DNA from 4 places in the Glutamicibacter sp. TV12E genome. Region 1 is predicted to be linked to each of the others. Evidence: riboswitches for the same ligand, from Rfam matches in the RefSeq annotation. Region 1 holds a riboswitch; each other region holds the start of a gene.
What was found. A riboswitch is a leader RNA that binds a small molecule or an ion and turns the genes downstream of it on or off. The one in region 1 is predicted to bind thiamine pyrophosphate.
Positions count from the first base shown of each region.

Region 2: it holds a riboswitch for thiamine pyrophosphate, as region 1 does, so the genes downstream of both, thiO (glycine oxidase ThiO) here and thiM (hydroxyethylthiazole kinase) in region 1, are expected to answer to the same signal.
Region 3: it holds a riboswitch for thiamine pyrophosphate, as region 1 does, so the genes downstream of both, ACT7DV_RS04000 (3-oxoacyl-ACP reductase) here and thiM (hydroxyethylthiazole kinase) in region 1, are expected to answer to the same signal.
Region 4: it holds a riboswitch for thiamine pyrophosphate, as region 1 does, so the genes downstream of both, ACT7DV_RS10595 (ECF transporter S component) here and thiM (hydroxyethylthiazole kinase) in region 1, are expected to answer to the same signal.

Region 1 covers NZ_JBQVVF010000001.1:1,141,393-1,148,505, forward strand. The annotation lists gene ACT7DV_RS05240 (aldehyde dehydrogenase family protein) at 1-85, opposite strand, end outside; gene ACT7DV_RS05245 (hypothetical protein) at 189-1,784, shown strand; gene ACT7DV_RS05250 (GntR family transcriptional regulator) at 1,781-2,146, shown strand; TPP riboswitch at 2,184-2,278, shown strand; gene thiM (hydroxyethylthiazole kinase) at 2,268-3,062, shown strand; gene thiE (thiamine phosphate synthase) at 3,055-3,696, shown strand; gene thiD (bifunctional hydroxymethylpyrimidine kinase/phosphomethylpyrimidine kinase) at 3,693-5,120, shown strand; gene ACT7DV_RS05270 (uracil-xanthine permease family protein) at 5,150-6,427, shown strand; gene ACT7DV_RS05275 (sugar porter family MFS transporter) at 6,651-7,113, shown strand, end outside.
Region 2 covers NZ_JBQVVF010000001.1:2,603,839-2,610,951, forward strand. The annotation lists gene ACT7DV_RS12280 (mechanosensitive ion channel) at 1-955, shown strand, start outside; gene ACT7DV_RS12285 (GNAT family N-acetyltransferase) at 1,042-2,004, opposite strand; TPP riboswitch at 2,085-2,190, shown strand; gene thiO (glycine oxidase ThiO) at 2,188-3,312, shown strand; gene thiS (sulfur carrier protein ThiS) at 3,309-3,554, shown strand; gene ACT7DV_RS12300 (thiazole synthase) at 3,557-4,375, shown strand; gene ACT7DV_RS12305 (ThiF family adenylyltransferase) at 4,375-5,520, shown strand; gene ACT7DV_RS12310 (GNAT family N-acetyltransferase) at 5,567-6,109, shown strand; gene typA (translational GTPase TypA) at 6,256-7,113, shown strand, end outside.
Region 3 covers NZ_JBQVVF010000001.1:876,211-883,323, forward strand. The annotation lists gene ACT7DV_RS03980 (siderophore-interacting protein) at 1-602, shown strand, start outside; gene ACT7DV_RS03985 (hypothetical protein) at 938-1,147, shown strand; gene fepB (Fe2+-enterobactin ABC transporter substrate-binding protein) at 1,154-1,969, shown strand; gene ACT7DV_RS03995 (NtaA/DmoA family FMN-dependent monooxygenase) at 1,966-3,294, opposite strand; gene ACT7DV_RS04000 (3-oxoacyl-ACP reductase) at 3,291-4,091, opposite strand; TPP riboswitch at 4,177-4,270, opposite strand; gene ACT7DV_RS04005 (hypothetical protein) at 4,294-4,878, opposite strand; gene ACT7DV_RS04010 (HNH endonuclease family protein) at 5,130-5,837, shown strand; gene ACT7DV_RS04015 (hypothetical protein) at 5,975-6,187, shown strand; gene ACT7DV_RS04020 (5'-nucleotidase C-terminal domain-containing protein) at 6,361-7,113, shown strand, end outside.
Region 4 covers NZ_JBQVVF010000001.1:2,261,666-2,268,778, reverse strand. The annotation lists gene ACT7DV_RS10605 (aminodeoxychorismate lyase) at 1-613, shown strand, start outside; gene ACT7DV_RS10600 (ATP-binding cassette domain-containing protein) at 610-2,937, opposite strand; gene ACT7DV_RS10595 (ECF transporter S component) at 2,934-3,554, opposite strand; TPP riboswitch at 3,618-3,741, opposite strand; gene ACT7DV_RS10590 (DUF4235 domain-containing protein) at 3,815-4,066, shown strand; gene mnhG (monovalent cation/H(+) antiporter subunit G) at 4,122-4,526, opposite strand; gene ACT7DV_RS10580 (monovalent cation/H+ antiporter complex subunit F) at 4,526-4,792, opposite strand; gene ACT7DV_RS10575 (Na+/H+ antiporter subunit E) at 4,789-5,421, opposite strand; gene ACT7DV_RS10570 (Na+/H+ antiporter subunit D) at 5,433-7,034, opposite strand; gene ACT7DV_RS10565 (Na(+)/H(+) antiporter subunit C) at 7,031-7,113, opposite strand, start outside.

The DNA.
Region 1 (7,113 bases):
TGGCAATTCGTGAAGGATGCTCGTCCACCGGAGGAGCGGAATCGCCGACCGGCTCGGGCAACGGAGTGGAAGTAAACAGACCCATGATTTGAGCGTACGTCACCGAACGGAAATTCCCTCGATTAATGCGCCGAAGGATTCATTATGTATCAACTATTTGATACATTAATTGTCACCGAGGAGGCACGATGGCATCTCTATCAACACAATTCGGCACATTTGCCGTAGCGGCGCTGGTTGTTTATTTCATATTGCGGGCATTCGGTCGTGCTAAGAACGGTGAATTGCTCAGAAGCGCACGACAGCACGCATTGTGGTGCGCAATCATCGGATACTTTGCCACTACCTCAACTAGTTGGTTCGGCGAAGCCGTGGCCGTGCCCATAGGCGATCAAAGCAATCTCGATGTTGCGATGAGCATTGCATCAGCGGCCACCCCTGGCTTGTGGGTCGCCTTCATCTATATCGCGAGCCAGTACACCTGGCCACGCAGGTTGAAGCCGCTGCGCACCGCAACTCTTGCCCCACGTTCCTTGACGAGCCCGATACCCAAGAAACTCGTTGCGGCAACGGTGGTTGTTCTGATCCTGGCCTGCGTGACGGTTTACTCTGTTCGAGACGTCGCAGCCATTGCACCAGTGCCAGAGACTGAAATCAGTGCCGATGATTATTCCTATAGCAATCCTTCGCAGGACGGATTGCGTGCTGCCGGAGAAATCCTGCCTTACCTCTACGTGAGCTTCGGAATTCTCGCATTGGCTGCAATCGCAGCTTCCATTGTCATCCTTAGGCGTCGTCCTCTTCCGGGCATTTCCGAGCACAATAACCGACTGTTGCGCACCACGTGGTTGAACCGCCTTTACCGCACCGTTGGCGTATCGCTGGCGGTACAGGCTGGGGAGGCCCTGCACTATAAAGCGCGCTGGTTCCACAACGAGTCCACACGCTACATTGATGGTTCAGGTGCGGGGATCGAGTACATGGATAGCATGAACAAGATCGGAAACGACCTGGACTGGACGGCGAACTATGCTGTCCTGGGTATTTCGGTCTTGATGCTTTTCTGGCGACCGCCGACGAACTTTGAAAATCTTCCGCGGGCAAAACGCACCGGGTTCAGCAGGCTGCGCGATCAGCTGTTCTCCCTGCAATACGCAACAGCGCTGCTCATGTTCGTTGCCATTTTTATCGCATGGCCGTTTTTGCCTGTCATCGATGACTACAAGTTGCCTACCGGCGAGCGCGAGACGTGGATGTTGGTGTTTTTCTCTGGTGCCGCAGTGTTCTACCTTGCCTTGAATGCGCTTTACCTCGGGTACGTGTACGTTGTTTCACGGCAGATTTCTGCCGCTCCCAGGCATTCGGCAAAGTTGTCCATGTGGCCGTATATTTGCGCCGGATTGCTCATAGCCTCGTGCTTGTACTTCTTGCTCTTTCCACCGTTGGACTATTTATGGGGTTTCGTTGCGCCCAGCAAAGTGGTTGTCATTGCCCTAGTCGTACTGCTCGTCCTCGCGCATCTAGGATTTACCTGGTTCACGCGTCGAGCCATTATCCCGTGGAACGTTACGACCGCTGAAGAAATCTGGTACCGAAGGGTATTGGAACTGCGTTCCCTGCGAGCGGTCACCAGTGCCGTCGCGGCCATGCTGGTTGTCGGTTACGAGTTCCCGGTCCGCCTAGATCTTCTTGCCGTTATGATCTTCTGCATTCCGGCGGTCATATTCCTGGAACCCCCCAAGGCCAGCGAAGCCAAGTCCTTGCAGGGGTCAACGTCCGCATGAGCACACAGATCAGTGTGGACCTTGAGGCAGCCACCGCACCCTATGAGCAGATCCGCTCGCAGATTGCCGCACTCGTCAACCTTGGCGAGTTGTCGCCGGGCACCAGACTACCGACTGTTCGCGCACTGGCCACGGACTTGGGGGTTGCAGCCGGAACGGTGGCTCGCGCCTATAAGGAGCTGGAAGCCGAAGGGCTGATTTCTTCGAGGCGCCGCGCCGGCACCGTAGTGAGCGAACGACCCGGATCTGTTGATACCCACGAAGATCTGGTGGCCGCGGTGGACCAGCTGTGGAAATTGGCGGCGGCGCAGCATGTTGACGCCGCGACCCTCAAGGCGTTGGTGGCACGACGCAAACCTTGAGGATTTGTTCTGTGCATCCCTTCTGCGTACTCTCTAAATCAGTGACACGGGGTGTCGGAGACGCCGACTGAGATGAAACCCGTCGAACCTGATCTAGTTCACGCTAGCGGAGGGATGTCGCATGACTCTGCCTACCGTTGCCCAAAAATACCGGCAACGCTCCCCCTTGGTTTTTTGCCTGACGAACACGGTCGTCACCAACTTCACCGCCAATGTCCTTCTTGCCTCCGGCGCTTCGCCGGCGATGACCAACCTGCCCGGAGAGGCCGGAGGGTTTGCCGCCATGGCTTCCGCGGTACTGGTGAATCTAGGCACTCCAAGCACCGAGCAAATGGTTGCCATGGAGGAAGCGGTCCTCTCGGCGAGCGCGGCTGGCACCCCCTGGGTATTGGATCCAGTGGCCGTGGGCGCTCTTTCGGTGCGCACCGACTTCGCACGACGCATTGTGCATCAGCGTCCGGCCCTGATCCGCGGCAATGCCTCGGAAATCCTGGCCTTGGCGGGCAAAGATTCCAGCGGCCGAGGTGTTGATGCAGCAGATACCGTGCAGGTAGCCCTGGATGCCGGACGCGAATTGGCCAAGGAACACGGGTGCGTTGTTGCCATCTCCGGTGAAGCGGACGCGATCATCAACGCGAAGCGCACCGTGCTGGTGCATACCAACGGGATCGGGTTGACCAGAATCACCGGTGGAGGATGCGCGCTGGGCGCCTTCAACGCGGGCATGCTCGCGGTGCACGAGGACCCCTTTGACGCGGCCATCGCTGCCCACGGATTCTATGGCCTCGCCGCAGAAAAGGCGCTGGCGGCAAGCAACGGTCCGGGGAGTTTTGCCGTGGCCTTCCTTGATGCCCTGGCCGCCACGGAACCTGAAGAACTACAGAATTTGAAGTACGAGGAATTGAACCATGGATAATATCGGCGCATACCTAGTAGCCAACACCGCCAGCTGCATGCCACGCACCACACTGGAAGTCATTGAAGGGGCGGTGGCCGGCGGCATCGAGTGGATCCAGCTGCGGGCCAAAGACGAGACCGCGCGCGAATTCTTCGAACTGGCCTGCGCCGCGGCCCGCCTCACCGAAGGCAAGGCGAAGCTGCTGATCAATGACCGGATCGACGTGTTCTTGGCGGCCCGCGCGGCCGGGGCAGCGGTCAGTGGAATCCACATCGGCCACAAGGACATCCCGGTGCGCCTGGCACGCCAGGTCATGGGCGAAGGCACCATCGGCTTGAGCGCTTCCACTGATGCCCAGCTGGCACAGGCCAACCTCGATGCCGAGGCGATCGACTACTTGGGTGTCGGCGCAGTGCGTGCCACTCCAACCAAAAAGGACCACCCAACCCCGATTGGGCTGGACGGTTTTGCCCGCGCCGCCTCGCTGACCTCCCTGCCCTGCGTAGCCATCGGGGCGATCACCGCGCAGGATGCCAGCGCCATCCGCGCTGGCGGCGGAGCCGGTTTGGCCGTGGTCCGCGCCATCTGCAATGCCGACGACCCGCAAGCTGCCAGCGGGCAGCTGGTGGCAGCTTGGGCGGCAGCGCAGTGAAAAACATTCTCTCCATTGCCGGCTCCGACCCCTCCGGTGGCGCAGGAATCCAAGCGGATCTGAAGGCCATTGCCGCCAACGGCGGCTACGGCATGTGCGTGATCACCGCGCTGACCGCGCAGAACACGCTAGGTGTCAGCGCGGTACAGGCCATCGATGGCGAGTTTGTGCTCGCTCAGCTCAACGCGATCAGCGCCGACGTCCAGATCGATGCCATCAAAATTGGCATGCTGGCCAACGAGGAGATCATCCGCGCCGTCAACGGATGGCTGGATACCGTGGATGCCCCGGTGGTACTGGATCCGGTCATGGTAGCCACCAGCGGGGACCGGCTCTTGGAAGATGAGGCGGTGCTCGATTCCTTGCTGGACCGCGCTTCGGTGATCACGCCCAATCTGCTGGAGTTGGCAAGCTTGCTGCGTGAGCCGGCAGCGGCCGATTGGCCGCAGGTCCTGGAACAGGCCCAGCGGCTGGCCGCCAAGCATGATGCACTGGTCCTGGCCAAGGGCGGGCATCTGGCCGGGGACCTCTGTCCAGATGCGCTGGTCTCCTCCCAGGGAGTATTGGCCGAATTCAGCAACCAGCGCCACAACACCAAGAACACCCACGGCACCGGATGCACCCTGTCCAGCGCCTTGGCGACGCTCTACGCATCGGGCGGCGACTGGGCCAGCGCCCTGGAACAGGCCAAGGCCTATCTGTTCCGCGCCATCGGCGCTGCCGATGAACTCAACGTCGGCCGCGGGCATGGCCCGGTGAACCACTTTGCCCACTTCTTCAGCGAAGCTGATCCGATGGACCAGTGGTGGCAGCAGATCCACGAGCTGCGCGGCTCCATCGACAACCTGGAGTTCATTGCCCAGCTGGCCGACGGCACGCTGGACCCAGCGGACTTTGAATACTATTTGGCGCAAGACGCGCTGTACCTGCAGCGCTATGCCCAGGTGCTGGCCGAAGCCAGCGCATTAGCCCCGGATCTTGACGCGCAACGCTTCTGGGCCGGCTCCGCCAGGGAAATCCTGGAAGGCGAACTGCAGCTGCATCGCAGCTACCTGGCCGAAGGGACCGCGAATCCCAGCGCCATCACGTTGAACTACGTGAACCATCTGGCCGCATCCAAGCGCAGCTACGCGGAGCTGATCGCCGCAATCCTGCCGTGCTACTGGCTCTACCAGGACATCGGCAAGCGCCTGGCCTCGGCCAACCATCCAGAACACCCGTACAAGCAGTGGCTGGTGACCTATGCATCAGAGGAATTCGATCTGGCCACCGAGCGCGCCATCGATATGGTGCGCGTCGCGTGGAAGCAGGCCGACGGCAATCTGCGCGAGCGGATGCGGCTGGCCTTCATGCGATCCTCCGAACACGAGGTGGCCTTCTTCGATCAGGCACGGCGGAACCGAGTAGAATTCTCTACGGCCTGAAACGCGCGGGCCACGATCTGGAGGATTGCATGAGCTGGAGCATTCACGGCAACGGAAAGACCATCACCCCGGGCGAAGTTGTTGCCCCGGAAGAACGGCTGCACTGGCCGCAAACCATTTCCATTGGCGCCCAGCACATCCTGGCGATGTTCGGCTCCAGCATCCTGGTCCCGACCCTGACCGGTTTCCCGGTGACCACCACCTTGCTGTTCACCGGCCTAGCCACCATCGTCTTCTTGCTGATGACCAAAAACAAGGTCCCCAGCTACCTCGGCTCGTCCTTTGCGATGATCGCTCCGGTCATCTCCACCACCCAGTCGCACAGCATGGCTGGCGCGCTGGGCGGCATCGTGATGACCGGTGCGCTGCTTTTTGCGGTGGGGCTGATTGTCCAGGTGACCGGCACCGGATGGATCCACTCCTTGATGCCTCCGGTGGTCATGGGCACGATCGTTGCGTTGATCGGCCTGAACCTGGCCAGTGCAACCCTGGCGCCCATGACCGATTTCCCGCTGACCACCTTTTTGACGGTGATCTTCACGGTGCTGGCCACGGTGGCCTTCAAGGGCCTGCTGGGTCGCCTGTCAATTCTGGTGGGCCTGGTCCTTGGCTACCTGTTGGCTTTGGTCCAGGGCCAAGTCGATTTCAGCGCTGTCCAGGCTGCCGACTGGGTCGGCCTGCCTGAGTTCACCACTCCAACCTTCCACTTTGATACCGCGCTGATGTTCCTGCCAGCCGTGTTCGTCCTGATTGCCGAGAATATAGGGCACGTGCGCACCGTTGGCGTGATGACCGGGCGGGACCTCTCGAAGTTCAATGGCCGCGCGTTGATGGCCGATGGCGCCGCCAGCGTCGTTGCCGGGCTCGGTGGCGGTTCGGCCACCACCACCTACGCCGAGAACATTGGCGTGATGGCCGCGTCCCGCGTGTACTCCACCGCCGCCTACTGGGTGGCGGCCATCGTGGCGATGGCATTGGCCTTCTTGCCGAAGTTCGGCGCTTTGGTAGGCACAATTCCGGTGGGTGTCATCGGCGGCCTGGGCATTGTCCTGTACGGCATGATCGGCATTGTTGGCGCACGCTTGTGGATCGAGGCGAAAGTCGACTTTGGCAATCCGATCAATTTGATGACCGCAGGCACCGGGTTGATTATCGCGATTGCCGTGACCAGCGATATCTCCTTCGGCCAGTTCCAGCTCGGCGGCATTGCACTGGGCTCGATCGCCACCTTGGTGGTGTTCCACTCGATGCGCGCGGTGGCCAAGCTGCGCGGCAATGACCTCGCCGAGAACCCGGACGAATCCTGAAAGTTTTAAAAAAATTTTTCGGCTGGCCGGTGCTGCGCCTTTGCTCGTGGCACCGGCCGGTCTTTTTTATGCAATCCCCCGCTGGTTAGGCACGAGGCGTGGTGGCCCGAAAGGCATTCTGGGTGAATCTTGTAAGGACTCCTTCCAAAATGTGATTGTTATCCCACCAAAAACTGAAAATTACCGATTTCCGCCCCGGCCAAATCGGATAGCATGGCTGATTGTGACTGCGACAACATCAGACGGAAAACTCTCCGCGCGACTCATCTTCATCGCCCTCGGGGCGGCACTGGGTGGGTTCGTTTTTGGATATGACTCATCAATCGTTAACGGCACCGTAGACGCTGTCGAGCACGAATTCGGGCTCAACGCGGTAACTATCGGTTTCACTGTTTCCTGCGCCTTGCTGGGCGCAGCTCTGGGCGCATGGGTAGCAGGTGTGGTCTCCGAACGCGTGGGACGCGTGCGCACCATGCTCTTCGCCTCCATTCTCCTGGCCATCTCGGCCATCGGCTGCGGTCTGTGCTTCAGCGCCGCCGACCTCATCGTATGGCGCATCGTTGGCGGCATAGGCGTCGGCTTCGCTTCGGTGATCGCTCCCGCCTACATCGCCGAGGTCTCCCCGGCAGCCCATCGTGGACGCCTGGGCACCATGCAGCAGATGGCCATCGTGCTGGGCATCTTCG
Region 2 (7,113 bases), 1.5 Mb from region 1:
AGTTCAGGGCCTGCTCGGCGGAATCATGGCATTCATCCCGAACCTCATCGGCGCCGGCTTTATCTTCTTCATTGGCTACGTCATCGCAAACATTGTTCGTCAGCTATTGACCACTGGCCTGGGAACAGTCGACTTCAGCGGACTGGTCCGCAAGCTGACTCCAGGGGATGAGCCGGTGGATGAAGTCCAGTCTCGCGAGGCCCAAGCAAAAATCGTCGATATCATCGCGAATATCGTCTTCGCCTTGATCCTTCTGGTTGTTGCCATATCTGCACTGCAGGTCCTGGGAATCGCGGCCATTTCGCAGCCTGCTGAGCAAATGCTTCAGCTAGTCTTCACCGCCATCCCACAGGTCATCATGGCACTGGTGCTGTTGGCAGTTGGCTTCCTGATTGCAAAGTTTGTTGGACAGCTGCTGGAATCCACCCTGCACGGTGTAGGCACTGATCGCGTCGTTGCCGGCTGGGGCGTTGTTCCAGAAGGCAAGAGCGCATCGGGCATCATCGCGGGCATCGTGAAGATTGCTATCGTGCTGTTCTTCGGTGTGATGGCAGCGCAGATGCTGAACTTCCCGGCAATCACCAATATCCTCAATGAGATTCTGGAACTGGGTGGCAAGATCCTCTTCGGTGCAGCAATCGTTGCCGCAGGCTTCGTCGTCGCTAACGTGATCGGCAAGTTCATGGGCGACACCACTGCGTCGAAGATTATCCGCTACACGGCCATTGCACTGTTCGTTGCAATGGGCCTGAAATACATGGGTATTGCGGACTCGATCATCAACATGGCCTTCGGCGCAATTGTCATCGGCGCAGCTCTGGCAGCGGCCTTGGCCTTCGGGCTTGGCGGCCGCGAAGCAGCAGCTCGCACACTCAATAAGATCGATACCGACAAGCTGAGCTCCAACGGCCCGGATTCGGTACCACCGGCACCGCCGACGTCGCCAGGCATATAACCATCCCGGACAGAACCTAAGGGGACATTAGGAGCGTCGCGGAATCCACCAAGGATCCCGCGACGTTTCTGCGTCTGGGCCCCGCTCTAGGCCAGGCGAAGTGGAAGCGGAGCTGCAGCGCCGGGCGGGTCCGTTCGTAGCCGGGCGTAGGTGTAGACGTCGATGCGTTCACCGTCGACAAGGAATTTGCCCCGCTCGGTTCCTTCACGCAGAAAACCATTGTTCTCGGCCACGCTGCGTGATCCGGGATTATTGGCGCGCAGGCCAAGTTCCAGGCGGTAGAAATCAAGATCATCAAAAAGATAATTCGCCAGTGTGGCAACTGCCCTCGTTGTGAGCGAACGACCGCGATACTCCTGATGCATCCAGTACCAAATCCATGCATTGGCATTTGAATGATCCAGCGTCCCGCAAGCCAGCCCGATCAACCGGTCATTGGCGGTGATCGCCAACGGGAATTGGCTTTGTTCGCCGTACAACAGGGCGTCTACGTAGGCCCGTGCTTTTTCAGGCGTATCGGCATCGCCTTGGCGCCGCATATCCGGATGGGAAATGAACGCCTCGTATACGGAGCCGGCATCCAAGGCGCTGAGCTGCCTCACGCCAAATTCCTCGGCAACGCCTGTTGCCCGGACGCTGCCAGGCCCGGCGAGCTTGCTTGGGCCGTGGCCTGTGAGCGTGCCTTGGTGAAACAGCATCTGCCACTTGCCTTGCTCGCGGAACCATAATGAGCTGCGAAGTGCCGGGCGATGGCCGCTGGCCTTCCAGCGCAACTGGATGAGGTTTTCTGATAACCGGATTGCCGAGGGCTCGCTAACGCGCAACCGCTCAGCGGAAGGATCTTCAGTAGCCAGCAATTCTATGACTTGGTTCCTGTCGTATGTTCTTCCGCTGGCGCCGATTTCGAAGAAGTTCTCATGCAGGATTTCGCCAAGCAATTTTCGGTTGCCACGCATCGAGGCTGTGAGCAGCAGCTGTTCCAGACCGGCAACCGCTCTGAACAGTCGAGAATCGACCGGCAATTCTGCGGGATATTCCTGTTGTGCCATGTCGGTAAGTACATCACAAAAGATGACGGGACTAAGTCAACGGCAGTTCGCTTTTCGGGGCTGCCTCATGCTTATAATCGCAATTACTCCGCGGGAGCCTGAAATCGACCAGGCTGAGAGGGCACTGAGCCGACCGCTACACCTGATGCGGGTCATGCCGCCGTAGGAAGGAAGCGTGCCACTGTGCATGTCAACATTGTTGGCTCCGGAATCATCGGCCTAGCCACCGCATTCGAGCTCAGTTCACGTGGCCACACCATCACCATCATCGACCCGGCACCTGGCCAGGGCGCCAGCTACGCAGCCGCCGGGATGCTGGCCCCAGCTGCCGAAACGGTCTGGGGTCAAGGCCCCCTGCACCAGCTGCTGTCCGCGTCCAGCGCTCGCTACCCCCAGTTCGTTGATCGCCTGGAAGCGGCCACGGGCGTGCGCCCTGACTACCTGCAAAGCTCAACCCTGGTCGTCGCGGCTGAACCGGCCGACCGCGAAGCGCTCCACGATCTCGTGGAGCTGCAGAACTCATTGGGATTGTCCGCCACAAAACTGCTGCCGAGCCAAGCCAGGTCCTTGGAACCAGCCTTGGCCAGCAATATTTCCGGGGCGGTGCTCTGCGCTGAAGACCACCAGATCGATCCTCGTTCCGTCGTGCGCATCCTGCTCCAGCACTTTCACAATGACCTGGTCCATGAGCAGGCCGAAGAGCTGATCACTGAAGGATCAGGCACCTGCGCCGTTCGCACGGCCTCAGGAAAAATTTTCGCAGCTGATCAAACCATCATCGCCACCGCGCTGGGCACCGTGAAAGGGCTGGCCAAGCTGCCATTGCGCCCGGTTCACGGCGACATACTGCGGATTCAAAGCCCGCCGGGCCCCGCCCTGCTGACCAGGATTATTCGAGGCATTGTCCACCGCCAGAACGTGTATCTGGTTCCGCGCAAGGACGGAAGCCTCGTGCTCGGTGCCAGCGTTCGGGAAGACCGGAACCCGGAAGTCAATGTGGGCGCCATGTACAACTTGCTCGACAACGCCCGCAGGCTTGTCCCGGGAATTATCGACTGTTCACTGAACGAAGTCATCGCCAGGCCAAGGCCGGCAACCGCCGATGACCGCCCGCTGATCGGGCGCATTGACCCGGGGCTGGTGCTCTCCACTGGCTATTCGCGCCATGGGGTGCTGCTCAGCCCCTTGGGATCCGTACTGACTGCGGATCTCGCCGAAAACAATAAAAGAAATCCACTGTTGAATGACGTTGATCCGCAACGTTTTTCAACACTTTCCGCAACCGCCGCACTGGAGCAATTCGGATGACATCGATCAGCATCATTTTTAATTCCCAGCAAGTTCAGCTGGAGGCCGGTACCAGCCTGCGCGAATTTATCAGCGCGCAAATCGGCAAGGAACTCGACGCAGATTCAAAAGCAGTCGACGGCAGCAAGCTCGGGGTGGCCGCGGCCGTGAACGGCGCAGTCATTCCCCGCAGCAGCTGGAACAGCAAAGCACTTGAAGACGGGCACAGCATAGAACTCGTTACCGCAGCCCAGGGAGGCTAAGCATGGAATCGCAAGAATTCACCGAGCTGGATCTCAACAACGATCCTTTTGTCGTCGCCGGGCGCACCCTTTCTTCGCGGCTTATCCTGGGCACCGGAGGGGCTACCTCTTTAGCTACGCTGGATAGCGCGCTCACAATTTCTGGCACGGAATTGACCACCGTTGCCATCCGCCATTTCTCTGCCGCCGGGGCAGGCAACGTCTATGAGTTGCTCCAGCGCAACAACGTCATTCCTTTGCCTAATACCGCAGGGTGTTTCACCGCCCGTGATGCGGTACTGACCGCGCAGCTGGCCCGCGAAGCTTTGGAAACGGACTGGATCAAACTTGAAGTGATTGCCGACGAGCACACCTTGCTGCCGGATCCGCTGGAACTGTACTCGGCAACCGAGCAGCTTGTGGCCGATGGATTCCAGGTCTTCGCCTACACGAATGATGACCCTGCACTGGCGCAGCGGCTCCAGGATTCCGGCGTGGCAGCCATCATGCCTGCTGGCGCTCCAATCGGTTCAGGACTGGGAATTTTGAACCCGCACAATATTTCCACCATTGTTTCTCGTGCCAATGTTCCGGTGATCCTGGATGCCGGGGTGGGAACAGCCTCCGATGCGGCACTGGCCATGGAACTAGGCTGCGATGCCGTGCTGCTGGCCAGCGCCGTGACTCGCGCGCATAACGCTCCGCTCATGGCCGCGGCCATGAGGGACGCTGTGCGAGCTGGCCGCGCGGCCCGTTTGGCGGGCAGGATTCCACGACGCGATACCGCACTTGCATCCTCGCCCACGGAGGGAATGATGCAAACTTTGGTCGGGGAATTCTAATGCTGCGCGAACCGCTCTGCGAACCTGCCGCAGGGATCTATCCGGGCCAGCTGGCCCGCTATTCACGGCATTTGACCTTGCCCGGGGTAGGCGAAAAGGGCCAGCGGCGCATCATCAACGCCAAGGTCCTGATCATTGGCGCCGGGGGACTGGGCAGTCCCATCGCCAGTTATCTGATTGCCGCCGGAGTAGGCCGGATCGGCGTACTCGATGATGACTCGGTAGAGCTGTCGAACTTGCAGCGCCAGATCATGCATCGCGAATCCGATGTCGGCCGGCCAAAAGTCGATTCCGTGCAGAGGCTGGCCGCCGAACACAACAGCACTGTCGTCATTGACCCGCTCAACCAGCGCCTCAGCGAAGACAACGCCCTGGAGCTTTTCGCCGCCTACGACCTTGTCATTGATGGCAGTGACAACTTCGCCACGAGATACCTCGCCTCCGACGCAGCCGAAATCACCGGGACCCCGCTAGTGTGGGGCACGCTCTTCCAGTTTTCGGGCCAGGTATCGGTTTTTGACCCGCGAACCGGCCCGATGCTGCGGGATATCTTCCCGGAAATCCCGGATGCTGATTCGGTTCCGAGTTGTGCCGAAGGCGGTGTCTTCGGAGCACTGTGCGGAGTGGTGGGTTCGGTAATGAGCACCGAAGCGCTCAAGCTGATTACAGGTATTGGCCTCACGCTCAGCGGCAAGCTCTGGCTCTACGATGCCTTGGCTGCCAGTGTGCGGTCCTTGGAATTTGTCGCCGACCCGCAGCGCGAGCGAGTCGTCCAGCTGGGCCAGTACCAGCCGGTCGCTTGCGCCATTGAAGATCCTTTCGCCAGCTTGAGCGTGCATGAGCTGGCTGCAATGCAACGGGATAACGAGGTGCTCGTCGTTGATGTGCGCGAGCCGTGGGAGCGGGAGATCGCCGCGATTCCACACAGCGTTCATGTGCCACTGGATCGATTGCTGGCAGGAGAGAATGCGCAAATACCACGCGATGCCGGCATCATCGTGATGGTTTGCAAGAGCGGTGTCCGTTCCCAAAAGGCCGCCAGCCATATGTCGCGGCAACAGGCGGGAACCGGCAAGATCTACAGCCTGGATGGCGGGACAGTGCAGTGGTTCGCAGAAATCGAGGGGCAGGAAATCGCCTACTAGCCGGACGCTGGGCTGGCAAGGAATTGTGCACTGGCATAATGGCTTCATGACCCTTTCAGCCGCACTGGATTTCCGCGAACTAGCTAGTCAAGACGAGCAGCAGGCCATCGACGCCCATCGGGCCATGCTGGACGACGATTTCGAATTCTTGCCGACGTGGTCTGCCGATGAGCTGTGGGAGGACTACACCTTCCGGATGAGCGCAGGACGCCGCGGCGAGCATATCCCGCAGGGCTGGGTGCGTTCGGCGCTCTTTGGCGCTTTCGATGACGGCGAACTGGTAGGGCGTGTCTCGGTGAGATACGAGCTTAACGATTTCTTGCTTCAACGTGGCGGGCACATCGGCTACGGAGTTCTTTCCGAGCACCGCCGCCGTGGCTTGGCAACTGCGCTTTGCCAGTTTGGCCTGCGTGAAGTCCAGGAGGCCGGCGTGCCGAGCGCGCTGGTCACCTGCGACAGTACGAACCTCGGTTCCATCGCGACGATACAAAAGTGCGGGGGAGTTCCAGACTCGCAGGTTCCGTACCTGGAAGCAGCCGACGGGTCCAAGACCCTGCGCTACTGGATTTCCACCCAATCCACCCCATGATTTTCCGCGACTTTACGTGAAATTCTTGTATGTTCTGACACAGAGCGCCGGAGTATTTGCTGGAACAGCGTAAACTTGTTTGTTGGGTCGACTTTGGCCCCGACTCCTTAGACCCAAAATCCTCGAGCGGAAGTGAGCCTTCACGCATGTCAGCTAACACCATTAGTCGCGACGAACTTCGCAATGTAGCCATCGTTGCACACGTTGACCACGGCAAGACCACCTTGGTCAACGCAATGCTCCAGCAGACCGGCGCATTCGACAGCCATGGTGAAACCGAAGATCGCGTGATGGACTCCGGCGAGCTGGAACGCGAGAAGGGCATCACCATTCTTGCCAAGAACACCACCGTGTTCTACAACGGCCCAGCTGCTGACGGCAAGAACATGACCATCAACGTTATCGACACCCCGGGTCACGCTGACTTCGGTGGCGAGGTCGAGCGCGGCCTGTCCATGGTGGACGGCGTGGTTCTGCTCGTTGATGCTTCTGAAGGCCCACTGCCACAGACCCGCTTCGTGCTGCGCAAGGCCCTGAGCGCCAACCTGCCAGTCATCATCGTGGTCAACAAGACCGACCGCCCGGACTCCCGCATCGATGGCGTCATCTCGGACTCCATGGACCTGCTGCTGGGCCTGGCATCAGACCTGGCTGATGAAGCTCCAGATCTGGATCTGGACGCCATCTTGAACGTCCCTGTGGTCTTCGCGTCGGGCAAGGCCGGTTACGCTTCGATGAACCAGCCAGCCGATGGCACCTTGCCAGACAACGAAGATCTCGAGCCGCTGTTCGAGACCATCATCAAGCACGTTCCTGCACCGACCTACGAAGAAGGCGAAGTTCTGCAGGCACACGTCACCAACCTTGACGCATCGCCATTCCTCGGTCGTCTGGCACTGCTGCGCATGATCAACGGAACCCTGCGCAAGGGTCAGCAGGTTAACTGGGCCCGTCAGGACGGCACCATGAAGCAGGTGAAGATCACCGAGCTTCTGGCTACCAAG
Region 3 (7,113 bases), 270 kb from region 1:
CTCCCTACGATTTGCGGACCCTGCGCCACCGGCTGCCGCGCGAACAGGTTCCCCGCTCAAAGTCCTACACCATTCGCTGGGTCAACCCAGCCCTCGATGAGCTGGCTATTGATTTTGTAGTTCATGGTGCGCCAGGCACCGTTGGCCACTGGGCAGGAACTGTACAGCCAGGAGATCCCTTGGTCATCTCCCCAGCCCGCAGCAAGGGGTCACTCTCGTTCAATGCCGACTACTACGTCTTAGCAGCCGATGAAGCTGGCCTGCCCGCTATTGCCAAAGTCCTAGAAGCCCTGCCGGCGCAGGCCAAGGGGACGGCGCTGATTGAAGTGGCCGACAAAAACGCAATGTTTGACGTGAAACATCCAGAAGGCGTTGTTTTACAGTGGCTTTCTCGGGATTCAATGCCCCCAGGCAAAAGCAACGTACTTCCCTCCGCATTGCAATCCCTACCGATTCCAGCGGGCCAAGTGGGCGTCATCGCCCATGCCGAACGTTCCACTATCAAAGCCATTAGCCGGATCACCGAGTATTGGCATCTGAATAAGCAATCATCGCATATCTCTTCCTATTGGACCTTGCGTGAAGGCAGGTTGCATCGGTAGGTACCCCATGCTGTTCGGCTACGTGGAAACCCGAATCTGGCCACGTGCCACTGGTCGGCGGGGCTCAGCCTTGAACCAAGCTCCCTTGAAGTTCACCCAGCCGCTCTTGGCAACAAGAACAACGTCTCCGAAGAGTGCTTCGTTGCGCCTGAATGATCTTCAGCACGCATCTGGCACCGAGCACAGCCAAATAACGTCTGATCAACGGTGGGTTCAGTTCAATCTCCAGGCCGGCAGTTCACAAGAACATCGCATAATGTGGTGGTGGATTGCGGGATTCAACCTGAGCTTCCGGATCAACATCGTTCAACGAGTCATGCCTAGGAGAAGCTTTCGTGCGTTCAAGTTTGTTCAAGGCCGCCGCTGTCATCATTACTTGCCTTCTCGTTATTTCGCTGGGCGCATGCACGTCCACGACGAAGCCCGAAGTCCGTGATGCCAGTACCGCTGATGTTGAGGCCGACGGCTGGCCACGGGTCGTCACCGACGAGACCGGAGACCTCATCAAGATTCCGTCCAAGCCCGGGCGCATCGTCTCAACCTAGGTATCAGTGACCGGAACTCTATTGTCCATCGATGCCCCGGTCGTTGCCACGTCCGTCGCGCCACAGAACCCGGCGACCGACAAGCATGGATTCTTGAGCCAGTGGGCGAACGTGGCCTCAAAACGCTCGGTAGATGCACTATATGAAATCGGGAATTTTGATCTCGAAGCTATTCGGGATCGCAAGCCTGATTTGATACTGGTCGCCGCCTCAGGCGCGGATTCCGAATTGGAGCATCTCGACAAGTTGCGGGAAATCGCCCCAACACTCCTCGTCGATTACACCGAAAAGAAATGGACCGCGCTCAGTACGGATCTAGCCAAGGCTACGGGCACGGAGGAAGCAGCGGCTCGCAACAACAGCATCATCAGCCAACGTGTTTCCAGCTTGAAACAGTCCCTGTCGATCCCCGCCGGCACCACGGCATCGATACTGTCCTACCACCGGGGAAACATCTCCCCCATAGCCCAGAGCACCGGTCCGCATGCACAGTTGTTCGAATCTCTGGGGTTCACCGTGCTGGATCCTCCAGCAGAGTTTGATACCTCCATGCAAGAACGGGAAGACTTCTCGTTCACCAGCTACGAAGGGCTGGCCAAGTCCTTGCCGGGCGATGCGACCTTTCTGCTCTCCTCGGACCCAGAGGCCACCGAGCAGTTCTCTTCCGATGAGTCCCTTGCACAATTGCCTTCCGTTCGCGGAGGCAACGTCTTTGCGCTTCAGGAGTCATTCATCTTGGATTTCTTCTCAACACAGAAAATCTTGGATTACTTTGAGAATGATTTCCCCGGCTTGGCTCCCGAAGCGCAACCGCACAACTAGCTGCGCGCCAAGACCACAGCTTCCGGAACAGCCAACCCAAGATTTCCGCGCAATGTAGCCGACTCGTAGCGGGTGCGGAATCTGCCACGGCGCTGCAATTCCGGAATCACTAGCTCAATGAAGTCCTCCAGAGATCCCGGGAGGGACGGCGGCATCAGGTTGAAGCCGTCTGCGGCCCCGCTATCGACCCAGAGTTCTATTTCATCGGCAATCATTTCCGGCGTTCCCACCATGGTGCAGTGGCCCCCGCCAGCAGCCAGCAAGCCGAGTAGTTCACGAACCGTGGGCTGGTGCAGCTCGATGAGCCGCAGTATCGTGGTGTATCGGCCGGCCGGGCCAGTGAATTCTTCCAGTGGCGGAAGGTCCGGGACAGGTCCGTCCAAAGGCCAGCGGCTGGTGTCCTGCTGCAGGAATACTCCCAGCTGGCGCAGCGCGTCCCCGGTTGGCAGCAACTCGTTCAGTGCACGCTGCTTGGCTTTGGCTTCTTCTGCTGTGCGTCCCACATAGGTCACCAGCCCGGGCATGATCAGCGCCCTGTAATCCGAGCCACGCGAAGCTCTGGTGCGTTCGGAAATGTCTTGGGCGAATTCGGATGCCATCTGGTGATCGGCTGCTACCGAGTAGATCGCTTCAGCGTGTGCTGCTGCCAGTTCGCGGCCAGCTGGCGAGGAGCCTGCTTGGAACATGACAGGCTCGCCATGAACTGAGTTGGGCATATTCAAGGGACCTCGCACCGAGAAGTGCTCGTCTTCGTGATTGATTTCTTGAAGCAATTGCGTATCGGTGAAGTTTCCGCCACGGTCAATCTGGACTGCTTGATGCGGATAGGATCCCCACAACTTGCGCAAGACATCAATGAATTCTGCGGCTCTGCCATATCGCTGCGCGTGCGCAGGCAGTTCGGCGAGCGAATGGTTCTGCGCTTCGGTATCCCACATGCTCGTCACCACATTGATGCCGGCCCGCCCGTTGGACAAATGCTGCAAGCTGCCCAGCATGCGTGCCGCGTGGAAGGGAGAGTAGAAGCTGGCCGAGATGGTGCAGACCAGTCCGATATTCGTGGTGCATTGGCTGATCGCCGACAACAGCGTCACCGGCTCAAAGAACCAGGTGGGACCGGCCTGCGCAGCTGAGGATGACACCGCTTGGCCATCGGCGAAGAACACCGCGTCCAGCAGCCCCTTCTCAGCCAGCTGAGCCAGCTTAATGTAGTACTGGGTACCGGGAAGCTCTTCGGCTGCCGAGTCCTCAGCACGCCAGGCCGCTTGGTGGTGCCCGACGCCGTAAAGGAACAGATTCAGATGTACTTGTTTCTTCTGGCTCATCCCTTCACCAGCCCGCCATCCACGATAAGGTTCTGACCTGTCACCCCACGTGAGAGCGGGGAAGCGAAAAACAGGACGGTATCGGCCAGTTCCGCTGGAGTGGTGACTCGACGCAATGGCGTTCCCGAGGCAATCAAGTCGAATACTGCCTCGGGGGTCGCAGCCGAGGCGTCGGTGGTGCGCAAGAGCCCGCCAGAAACCATGTTGATGTTGATTCCTTCAGGCCCAAGATCATCAGCGAAGGTACGGGTCAGGGACAGCAGCGCAGCTTTTGTGGCGGTGTAGTCATGGTACGGAACCACCGGGTGCTGGAATAGGTTAGTGCCGATATTGATGATGCGTCCAAACCTTGTTTGCCGCATTCCAGGCAGGACAGCCTGGATGGCAGCCACGGGAGCCAGCACCGATCCGGCGAACTGGGCGCTGAGCTCTGTTGCCGAAATCGCTTCGGCGGTGGAGCGGGCATCGCCGTTAAAGGAGAAATCCACCAAGGCATTGTTCACCAGAGTAGTCACCGGCTGCCCAAAATGATCTTCGGCTTCAACCACCATCGACTTGAGCGCAGATTCGTTGCGAACATCAGCCTTAATGGCTACTGCATCGTTCGGGTAGAGCGCAACGAGATCATTGGCTGCTTGTTCCGAAGTGCTGTAATTGATGACGACTTTCGCTCCAGCAGCTAGGAAGGCCTTGCTGATGGCGGCACCGAGCCCTCGGGCTCCGCCGGTGACAAGAATAACCTGCTCTTCAAGTGGAAGGGCAATGGGGGTTGCTGGTGATTGGGTGTCCGTGCTCATCTTGTTTGAACTCCTTGACGGCGTCTGTTGGCGAATGGATTTTGACCAAAGACGCGGACGGTTCAAGCACTTCAGGTGCACACATACGCAGAATCCAGGACATTCCCTTCGCCAGTACTAACTGGATCAGGTTCAACGGGTGTTCTCTCAGCCGCCCTGCGGCACCCCGTGTCACTGCTCCCATTAGTAGCACACGCACGGCTTAGCTGTAGAACATTACTTCATGAACCCCGCGCGTATCAGCACTTGGTTCTTGGACAATCCAAACTTCACCGCCATCTGGAACAGTGAATTCCATGCTCAAATCGTTAGCAGGGATCGCACACTGCAGGGAATCTTCGGCGACAACCTCGTCATCTTTAACAGCCTTGATACGGACGAATCCCACTCCTTGGCAAGCGAACTGGAGCAGATTTTTCTGTCCCGCCGAGGTAGAGACGATCAGAGGCTCTGTCTGAATATCCCCTGCCTCATTTAGCTGATAGGTATTCGATGATCCCGACCCAGAGCTGAACCCGTTCTCTTCAAAGAATTCCGCACCCGGATCTTCTAGTGAGCCGACTAGCCCACCTTCTCCTCTGATAGCAGCGGCAAAGGCGATCATCGGCGGGAAGAATTCCGCGATGCCATCGATACTTTCGATAGTGTCTTCCGCTATCTCTTCTTCGAGGACTCCCGGAGTAGTCTCGGGAGCAGGTTCTTCCGGGAGCCTCAATTGCGAAACTGGGGTGGTACAGGAGCAAAGCCCGAGCAGCGCAACCAGGGCCAGCGTCAGGCTCCTCTTCATGAGCGCTCCAATACGAACGAGGATGAAATAGTTTACTCGACCTTATGTTATTAATCTGATTTAAACAATGCATGTCAAACAAAAGAACCATGATTTTTATCAGATCATGAAATGGTCAACTACACAGGCCCACACGGATCTCACACTAAAACACGGCCTAGACGCGGCTAAATGGTCCACCCCACTTCATATAGTTTCCTAAGGGCCTACCCCCTTGCCAACTGTCGCTTTCCTAGGAGTCGTACTTCCGCATGCAGCTGCTGCGCCGCGCAATCTCATTTGCACTCATCGCTTCATCCCTTGCCCTCACTGGATGCTCAACTCTTGATTCCATCGAGCAGTATCGAGTTCCCGACGCACAGGCTGACACTACCTACAACAGTGCGGGGCAACGCGCCAGCTACGCTGACTCGCTTGAATTGCTCGCGGATATCGACGTGAAGGGCCGCGCCCCCAAGACTGGCTACGAACGGGAAAAGTTCAGCAAGGGATGGAAGGATCCGGACCGCAACGGTTGCGACGCCCGCAATGACATCCTGGCTCGCGACTTGGAACACGTGAAATACAAATCAGCGTCGAAGCCTTGCGTAGTGCTCAGCGGAACCTTCCACGACCCGTATACCAACACCACCATCAAATTTGTTCGGGGCCAGAAAACAAGCACCGCGGTTCAGATTGACCACGTTGTTGCTTTGTCAGATGCGTGGCAAAAGGGTGCACAGCGCTGGGACCAGGAAGCTCGTTTCGAATTCGCCAATGACCCGCTTAACCTCATGGCCTCGGATGGGCCGACCAACGCGGCTAAAGGCGACAAGGACGCCGCATCATGGCTTCCGCCCAACAAGAGTTTCCGCTGCGAATACGTCTCACGACAGACTCAGGTCAAAGCGAAATACGGGGCTTGGATGACCAAGGGCGAACACGATGCCATCGAGCGCACACTGAAGACCTGCGTGTAGTTAGCCTAAAGTCGCAGCGAAAGATCCTCCTTAAGACCTATCGTCAAATTGATGGATTTGTGACAGTATGGATATTACTCAAGCCAATAGCCATTATGTGTGGTGATTGTTGGCAAAATTTTCTGCTGCAAAGGTCAATGATGAAGACACGGTTGTCGGGAGCGCTCTTGCTGCTTGCCAGCGTGTGCCTTTTTGGTTTTGCCCTGAACGCCGCGCATCGAGACACAGCCATGGCTTGCTGGATCCTGTCCACAGTCTTCTTCATCGCGGCTGCCATGCTCATGCTCGGTGCCATCGTAGGAGCTTCCTCGGTCACAGCAACCAAAACACGCCACAACCGACGGCTCTAGCCGCATCAAGTTTTTTCGAAGCAACGCATCAACCACAGGCTGGTGCGTTGCTTCGACTATTTAACCGCTAGTTCTCATGGCCCTGCACAGCAATTTAACCCGCAGGCATCGACAGGTTCACCTAGATGCGATAGACATTAGTCTTGTCACACCCGTCACTTTTAGGAGTACCCATGTCTGCATTCACGCAGATGAGAAAACTCAGTTTCGCCTCCTTGGCCACCCTCTCGCTCATGGCCACAGGAACAGCCCTGGCGCAGGCAACGCCCACCGAGGAATCAATCAGCACTGCTTCCCCAGCAGCTGATCCTGTAACTCTGGATCTAGTTGGCATTAATGACTTCCACGGCCGCATTGCAGCCGATCGGGACTCTGCCGGCGCTGCAGTGCTCGCCGGAGCCGTTGACCAGCTGCGCGCCGAGAATGAAAACACGTTGTTCGTATCGGCCGGCGACAATATCGGGGCTTCGACCTTTGCTTCCGCATCCCAAGAGGACGCTCCAACCATTGATGCGCTGGGTGCAGCCGGGCTGGATGTTTCCGTCGTGGGCAATCACGAGTTCGACAAGGGCTTTGAAGACCTGACCACGCGAGTCGCCGAACGCTTTGCTGCAGCCACCGGCCAGTCCGGCGAGGATTTTGCACTGGGTGCCAACGTTTACCAGGCCGGCACCAAAACCCCAGCACTCAAAGAATATGCAATTCGTGAAACCGGTGGACTCTCCGTAGGGTTCATTGGCACCGTCACCGAAGATGTTCCATCACTGGTCTCCCCTAGCGGAATCTCCGGTTTGGACTTTGGCAGTGAAGTCGAGGCGGCTAATCGCGTAGCCAAGCAGCTCAGCGACGGTGACGACGCGAACGGAGAAGCGGACGTTATCGTGTTGCTGACCCACAACGGCTCGGCCAATACCGACTGTGCTGCC
Region 4 (7,113 bases), 1.1 Mb from region 1:
CACCGGCGGGGCCGAAGAAGCAGTGGTCAAGCTCGTTGCAGCCCGCGGCGAGCACGATGAGGATCCAGCCATCTGCTGGGTCACCGTCACTCCGGCCCCGGCATTGGGCAAGGAACAGCGCGAGACCGGTGTCGACGTGTTGCTGCTGGACCGCGGTTACGACTCGAAACTCGCCGAACGCGCGCCGTGGCTGATGATGGGTGCCAAAACCCTGTCCTACTCCGTGAACATGGCGGCCCTGCGCTATGCCCGCAAGCACGGAGCCCACGACGTCATTTTCACCTCGGCCGACGGCATCGTGCTCGAAGCGCCAACCTCTACCGTGTTGGTGGCCCAGCGCGATGGCGAGACCAAGCGCCTGCTGACCCCGATGCTGGAAACAGGCATCCTGCCGGGAACCACGCAGAGCGCCATTTTTGATGCGGCAGCCCAGGATGGCTGGGACCTGGGCTACGGCCCATTGCGTCCCGAGGACCTCTACCAGGCAGACGGCGTCTGGCTGGTTTCTTCCATCCGCCTGCTCACCCCGGTGCGCACCATCGACGCCAAGCCATTGCGCTTGGACGCCGAGCTCCATGAAGAGCTCAGCGCCCTCAGCGAGGCGATCCGCTAGCCCCAGACCAAGTTGTAGGTGCCGGCCAGCACGGCCGCACCTACAGCCAGGGTGCCCAGCACGATGCCCGCCAACAGCACCGCGGCATCCTTGCTGGTGAAGGTGGCCGTGCGAATCCAGGTGCGCTGCCCGATGCCGAAGCCCTTGGCTTCCATGGTGACCGCCAGCCGTCCGGCCCGGCGAAGGGCCTGGACCAGCAGGGCCAGGCACTGGCCCAGCTTCGCGCCGATGCGCTGGGCAACGGTGCCGAAGCTGCCCACCCCGCGCGCCCGCCGAGCCAGCCCGAGAGTGGCGAATTCTTCCACCATCAGCCCCAGCAGGCGCATGCCGGCCAGCGCTCCGAGCACAAAACGGTGCGGAACACGCAACTGCTGCGACAACGCCCCGCCCAAATCGCTGGGATTAGTGGTTGCCAGCAGCAAAATGCATGGAAGCGCCAAGGCGAAGGCCCTCAAGCCGGTGGCGATACCGCCGTGGACCGAGCCCTCGGTAATGCTGAAGATCCCCAGCTGCGCATACACGGCCCCGCTGTCCTGCCCCACCAGGGCAATGCCCCAAGCGGCCACCACCCCGGCGATCAGCAGGGGCCAAGCCCGCTTGAAGAATCTTGCCGGGCTCAAGCCCGCCAAGGGGAAGGCCAGGATGGTCGCAGCAACGACCACCAGCGCCGAAACCCAGTCCAAGGTGGTAATCAGGGGCAAGGTGGCTGCTGCCACCGCACCCAGCTTGGCCAAGGGATTGATCTTCGCCAGCCAGCTGTGGCCCACCGGAGCGTCGAGGACCGGGCCCCTGGCGACCACGGGCTCCTGATTCGCGACAGCGGTCAGGTGAACCTCCCGGGCCCCCAGAACGCTGGCCAAATGCTCGTCGTGAGTCACTGCGATAATCGCGGTGTCCTGCTCCAATTGCTCCACGAGCAATCCGGCAAGCTCCCGCCATGTCCTGGCGTCCTGTCCGAAGGTTGGTTCGTCCAGGATCAGCACATCGGGGGCCGCGGCCAACACGGTGCCCACCGACAACCGGCGTTTCTCCCCTCCCGAAAGAGTAAAGGGATTAGCTTCGGCCAGATGCTGCAAGCCCAAACGCTGCAGCAGCGACTCGACCAGGGCATCAACCTGCTGCGCTTCGTACTTCAGCTCGTGGCCGCCGCTTGCCTTGGCCCGCAGCGGCGCAAAAGCCAATTCTTCGCGCACGCTCTGGGTGACAAATTGGTGTTCGGGTTCCTGGAACACCGACCCTATCCGGCCGATCAGGGCTCCTGCCCGCCAGCTGAATGGTGATTTCCCCAGGCCGTTGGCCAGCGCGTCGGAAGCCTGCAAGGCTCCCTGTGCCGGTTCCAGCAAACCGCCCAAGGTCAGTGCCAAGGTGGATTTCCCGGCGCCATTCTCGCCGCGGATAACCGTCGCCGTTCCAGCGCTCACCGCCAGATTCACCGTTTGGGTCCGGGGCGCTTGCCCGCTGCGGGCGCTGACCAGCTCGGCGGCTTCCAGAAGCAGCGCCCCGGGCCGGGGGCTCGCCGGTCGGACCTGTGGCGAATAGCCTGGCACCCACACTCCGGCCTCCGAAAGCTCTGCACGCAGGTCTTCATCGTCAATGAGCCGCTGCGGGTCCAGGTCGTGGGCGATGCCGCCGCCTGGTTCGAGGACGATGACTCGATCCATATGTTCTGCCCACGCATCCAGCCGGTGCTCGACCACGATCAGCGTGGCGCCGCTGAGCCGGGCGGCGTTGAGCACCGCATCGCGCAATGGCCCGATGCCTTCCGGGTCGACGTTGGCGGTGGGTTCATCAAGCAGCATCAGCCCAGGCTGCATGGCCAGGATTCCGGCCAGGGCCAGGCGCTGCTTTTGCCCGCCGGACAGTTCCTGGGTGCGGTGGTCCATGGGCAGCATGCCCAGCCCCACCGCGTCCAGGGCCTCGGGAATTCTCTGGCGGATGATGGCCGGATCCACCGCCAGGTTTTCGGCGCCAAAGGCCACGTCGTCGGCGACCCGGCTTTGCACCACCTGGGTCTCCGGGTCCTGCTGCATCAGCCCCACCGGGTGTTCCCGGGCGAAGGCGTCTGACCCGTCGATGAGCAGTTGACCGGCGATCTGCTCGGCCCCATCGACTTCCAGCAGTCCGGCCAGGGCATGGAGCAAGGTTGACTTGCCTGCCCCGGACGGGCCGATTAGCAGCACCTTTTCGCCGGAGTTGATCTGCACGTCAAATGCCGAGATGGCAGGTTGCGAGCGTTCCGGGTGCTGCCAGCAAAAACCTCGAGCAATGATCTCGATGCCTCGCCGAGTTTGTGCCGTGGCACCGGTGTTGGCCATCGAACTCATTTCGCGGCCAGTTTTCCGGATTCAAGGTGTGCCCGGCGGCTGGCCAAAGCGCTCAACGCGCCGGTCTTGGCCAGGCCACGGGTTGCCAGCCAGGACAGCAGGCCTGCAACAATCAGCCCGGAGACACCGGTAGCGATCACGTGGAACAGCTTCAGCGCCGGGGTGTATTCAACGTAGTAGGCCATGATGTAGGCCTCGGAAATACCGGCGAAAAGTCCAGAGAAGAGCCCGGCAAGCAATGCCACGCCCAAATTCCACTTGCGGTAGCGGAACGCGGCAAAGACCACTTCGGCACCCAGGCCTTGGACCAGGCCGGACAGCAGCACGGTCAGGCCATAATGCGAACCGAGCAGCGCTTCGACCACCGCTGCCAGCAGCTCGCAATACAGGGCCGCGCCGGGCTTGCGGATAATCAGCGCGCCAAGCACCGCGGGGAAGAGCCAAACGCCGGTGAGCAGTGCTGCCGCGGGAGGGAAGGCCGCAAAGGCCAGCGAGAACAGCCCATAGCCTGCGCCCCAGGCCCAGAAGATGACGCCCGAGGCGACTGCGATGACCGATGCAGTGACGATGTCTACGACGCGCCAGCCAGAACGCTGATTTGCTGCTGATTGCTTCATTGGTGGTCCTCCTATATCAAGGAGGGGAGATGTACGGATTCAGGGCACAATGGTCCCGGTCCGCATCCGAGATGCTCGACTTCCTTCGCCGGTACTAGCCGGAGCAGGTTCGAGGGTCTGCGATCTATCGCACTCTCAGCGTCTTGCGACTCCAGTTTCGAAGTCTGACGCTCCCCTGTCGGAAAATTACTGCCCACCTACCATACCGCAGGTATGCTGGGCAGAGGAACGATAAGTCACGACGTTGAAACGAGGGCAAAATGAATACAGTGCAGAAACTTGCCACCACGGGTATTTCCATTGGCGCCGGTTTTGTCGGCAGCAAGCTGGTTGACCAGCTGTGGAAGGGTTTCACCGGAAACAAGGCACCCCGTAAGGGAAGCGAAGAAGCCGCCGAGGCTTCGCTGCGCCAGGCTCTCGGATTTGCGATCTTCTCGGCCATCGTGGCAGCCACCATTCAGGTGCTGGCAGACCGCGGTAGCAACAAGGTAGTCGCACGCTTTAGCAAGTAGCGCACACAGCACGGGCATCCCGCCGTCGGCGGGATGCCCGTGCTGTGTTGTTGTCCTAGTCTTCAGATTTTCCGGTTGCACCCGAGGTTGCATCGAAGGTTCCGGTGGGCGGGGCACTGCTGGTCTTGTCCACAATCTGCTTGAGCTCATCGGCATAGAGCGAGTCCTTGGCAGCGTGCTTGGTGCGGTAGCCGGAGCGCCCGATCATATGAGCCGAGACCGGTGCGGTCAACAACTGCATTCCCCATGCCAAGAAGAGCACGGGAACCACAGCCCAGCTGCGCAGCTGAATCGCCAGCCCGGTGAAGACCAGCAAGAACCCGAGGACCTGGGGCTTGGTTGCGGCATGCATGCGGGTGAGCATGTCGGGAAAGGTCAGCAGGCCAATACCGGCAATCAGTGACATGAGGCAACCGGCAATCAGCAGTACTGCCACGAGAATATCCACGAACATCTCCATCAGGCATTCCTCTGGTCAGAAACGTAGCGCGAAACGGTGACCGAGCCGATGAAGCCCAACGTGCAAGCGGCAATGACGAAGAGCAGGTAGTCGGTGTGCCGGTTGTAGACCATCTCCAGGCACAGCGCCACGGAGATGATCAGCAGCATCACGTCCAGTGCGAGAACGCGGTCGAGAATCGACGGGCCCTTGGCCACGCGGATTACACAGGCAACGGTGGCCAAGCCCAGCATGATGCCGCAAATCCACATCACGATTTCCATCATTTTTTGCCCTTCATTCGCATCAGGTTCGGTCCGCATTCGTGCTTGATCGCGTCGAACTCATCCCGGCTGCCGATGGCCATGATCATCCGGCGTTCAATGTCGCGCACGGCTTCACGGGCACGGTCCATATCCTGCCTTGATTCGATATTGATGTAGTGCAAGTACAGCGTTGATGAACTGCGGTCCACGTCAATGACGAAGGATCCCGGGATCAGGGTCAGCACATGGCCAACCGTTGTCACGATCAGATCCGAGTCGGTGCGCAGGGGAACCGCAATGACGCCGCTGCGGGTCTTCTTTCCCCGGAAGATGGCCAGGCGGGCCACTTCGAAGCTGGCCACAAACACCTGGCCAACAAACCAGATGAATAGCTGCAGGCAGTACCAAACGTTCATGCGTCCCGAAAGCACCACCGGAGGCAACGGAAAGAGCGTGACGATGACCAGCGCGATAATCACACCGAAGATCAGGTTCGCCGGCGAGAAATCCTGCCACAGTGCGCACCACACAAAAATCAGCAGGGCCAGCAGCGGCCATTCCTGCTTGAGTGTCGCCCGGTGGCGCACGCCTGAGGTATCCAGCGCATCATCAATACGCTGGTCACCGGGTTTCAAGTTTTTAGTCGGCATCATCCCTCCAATCAGAATGGCAAGATCGCGTTGATGTATGCGTCGCGGGCAATGAGCTCCGCGGCGACCCGTTCACAGAATTCAAAAATCGGCCCCGCAAAAATAGTCAGGGCAATGCCCGCTACCACCAGCGACCCGGTGGCATAGCGCATGCCCCAGGGCAGGGACGCAGCTTCCAATTCCCGAGCCAGCTTCAGGCCCAGGCCAGGGTTCTGCGCTCCACCAGCCGCGGTTTCGGCCGCCACCTGAGCTGCTTCATCCACCAGCTCCTGGTTCGGCACCTCGGCATCGGCGGCGCGGCGCCAGAAGATGCGGGCCCAGACACGAATGATCGCCAGCAACGTCAACAGGCTGGTCAGCAGGCCCGCGCCCACCACCACCCAGGTCAGCGGGTCAGCATCCTGCACGGCGGCATGGAGCAATCCGAACTTGCCCAGGAAACCGGAGAACGGAGGAATGCCGCCGAGATTGATCGCGGGAATGAAGAAGAGCAGGGACAGGGCCGGGGAAAGCTTGGCCAACGAGCCCAGCTTGGTGACATTTGAGCTTCCGGCACGGCGTTCTATCAGGCCAGCGACCATGAACAGCGAGGTCTGGACGATGATGTGGTGGCCCACGTAGTAGATGGTCGCCGCAATGGCCAGCGGTCCCCCGACAGCCACGCCGAAAATCAGGTATCCGATGTGGCTAGTGAGGGTGAAGGAGAGCATGCGCTTGAAGTCCGTCTGCGCCAGCGCGCCAAGAATACCGATCACCATGGTCAGCGCCGCCACCACCAGCAGCCCGGCGTTCACTGCGCCCCCCGGGAAAATCAGTGTCTCGGTGCGCACGATTGCGTAGACGCCCACTTTGGTCAGCAAACCGGCGAACACCGCGGTCACCGGTGCAGGTGCCGTCGGGTAGGAGTCCGGAAGCCACAGGGACAGCGGGAATACTGCCGCTTTAATGCCGAAGGCAATCAGCAGCAGCACATGCAAAATCAATTGCGGGCCCTGATCCAGTTCGGGCAGCTTCACGGCCAGGTCGGCCATATTCACCGTGCCGGTCGCCGCATAGGTCATGGCGATGGCCATCAGGAAGATCACCGAGGACACCACTGAAACCACCACGTAGGTGGTACCGGCTCGGATGCGTTCGGCAGTTCCGCCCAGGGTCAGCAGCACGTAGCTGGCGGTCAGCAGGATTTCGAACCCGACGTACAGGTTGAACAGGTCGGCGGCCAGGAAGGCGTTGGACACTCCGGCGAGCAGGATCAGGTAGGCCGGATGGAAAACCGACACCGGTCCGGGCTCGTCGCCGTCGGCCAGGCCCTGGCTGGTGGCGAAGAAGAGCACGGCCAGCGAGACCAGGGTGGAAATCAGCAGCATGAAGGAGCTGAAGCCATCGACCATCAGCGCGATGCCAAAGGGCGACTCCCAGCCGCCGATGTGGATGGCGTAGCTTTCGCCTCCCCATACCGCGGCCAGCATGCCCGCTTCCAGAACGAGGGTCAAGCAGAGGATCCCGATGGTGATCAACCGCTGGGTGCGCACCTGCCGCCGGGCCAAGAACGCTGCCCCGGCGCCGATGATCGGCAAGACCACGGCCAGGGGTGCTAGATCCAGAAAATTCACTCTTCCCCCTCGCGCACTGGGCGGCCCTCTTCATCAACGAATTCGGTCGTATCCTCTGCCACCGGCGAGTCTTCCTCTT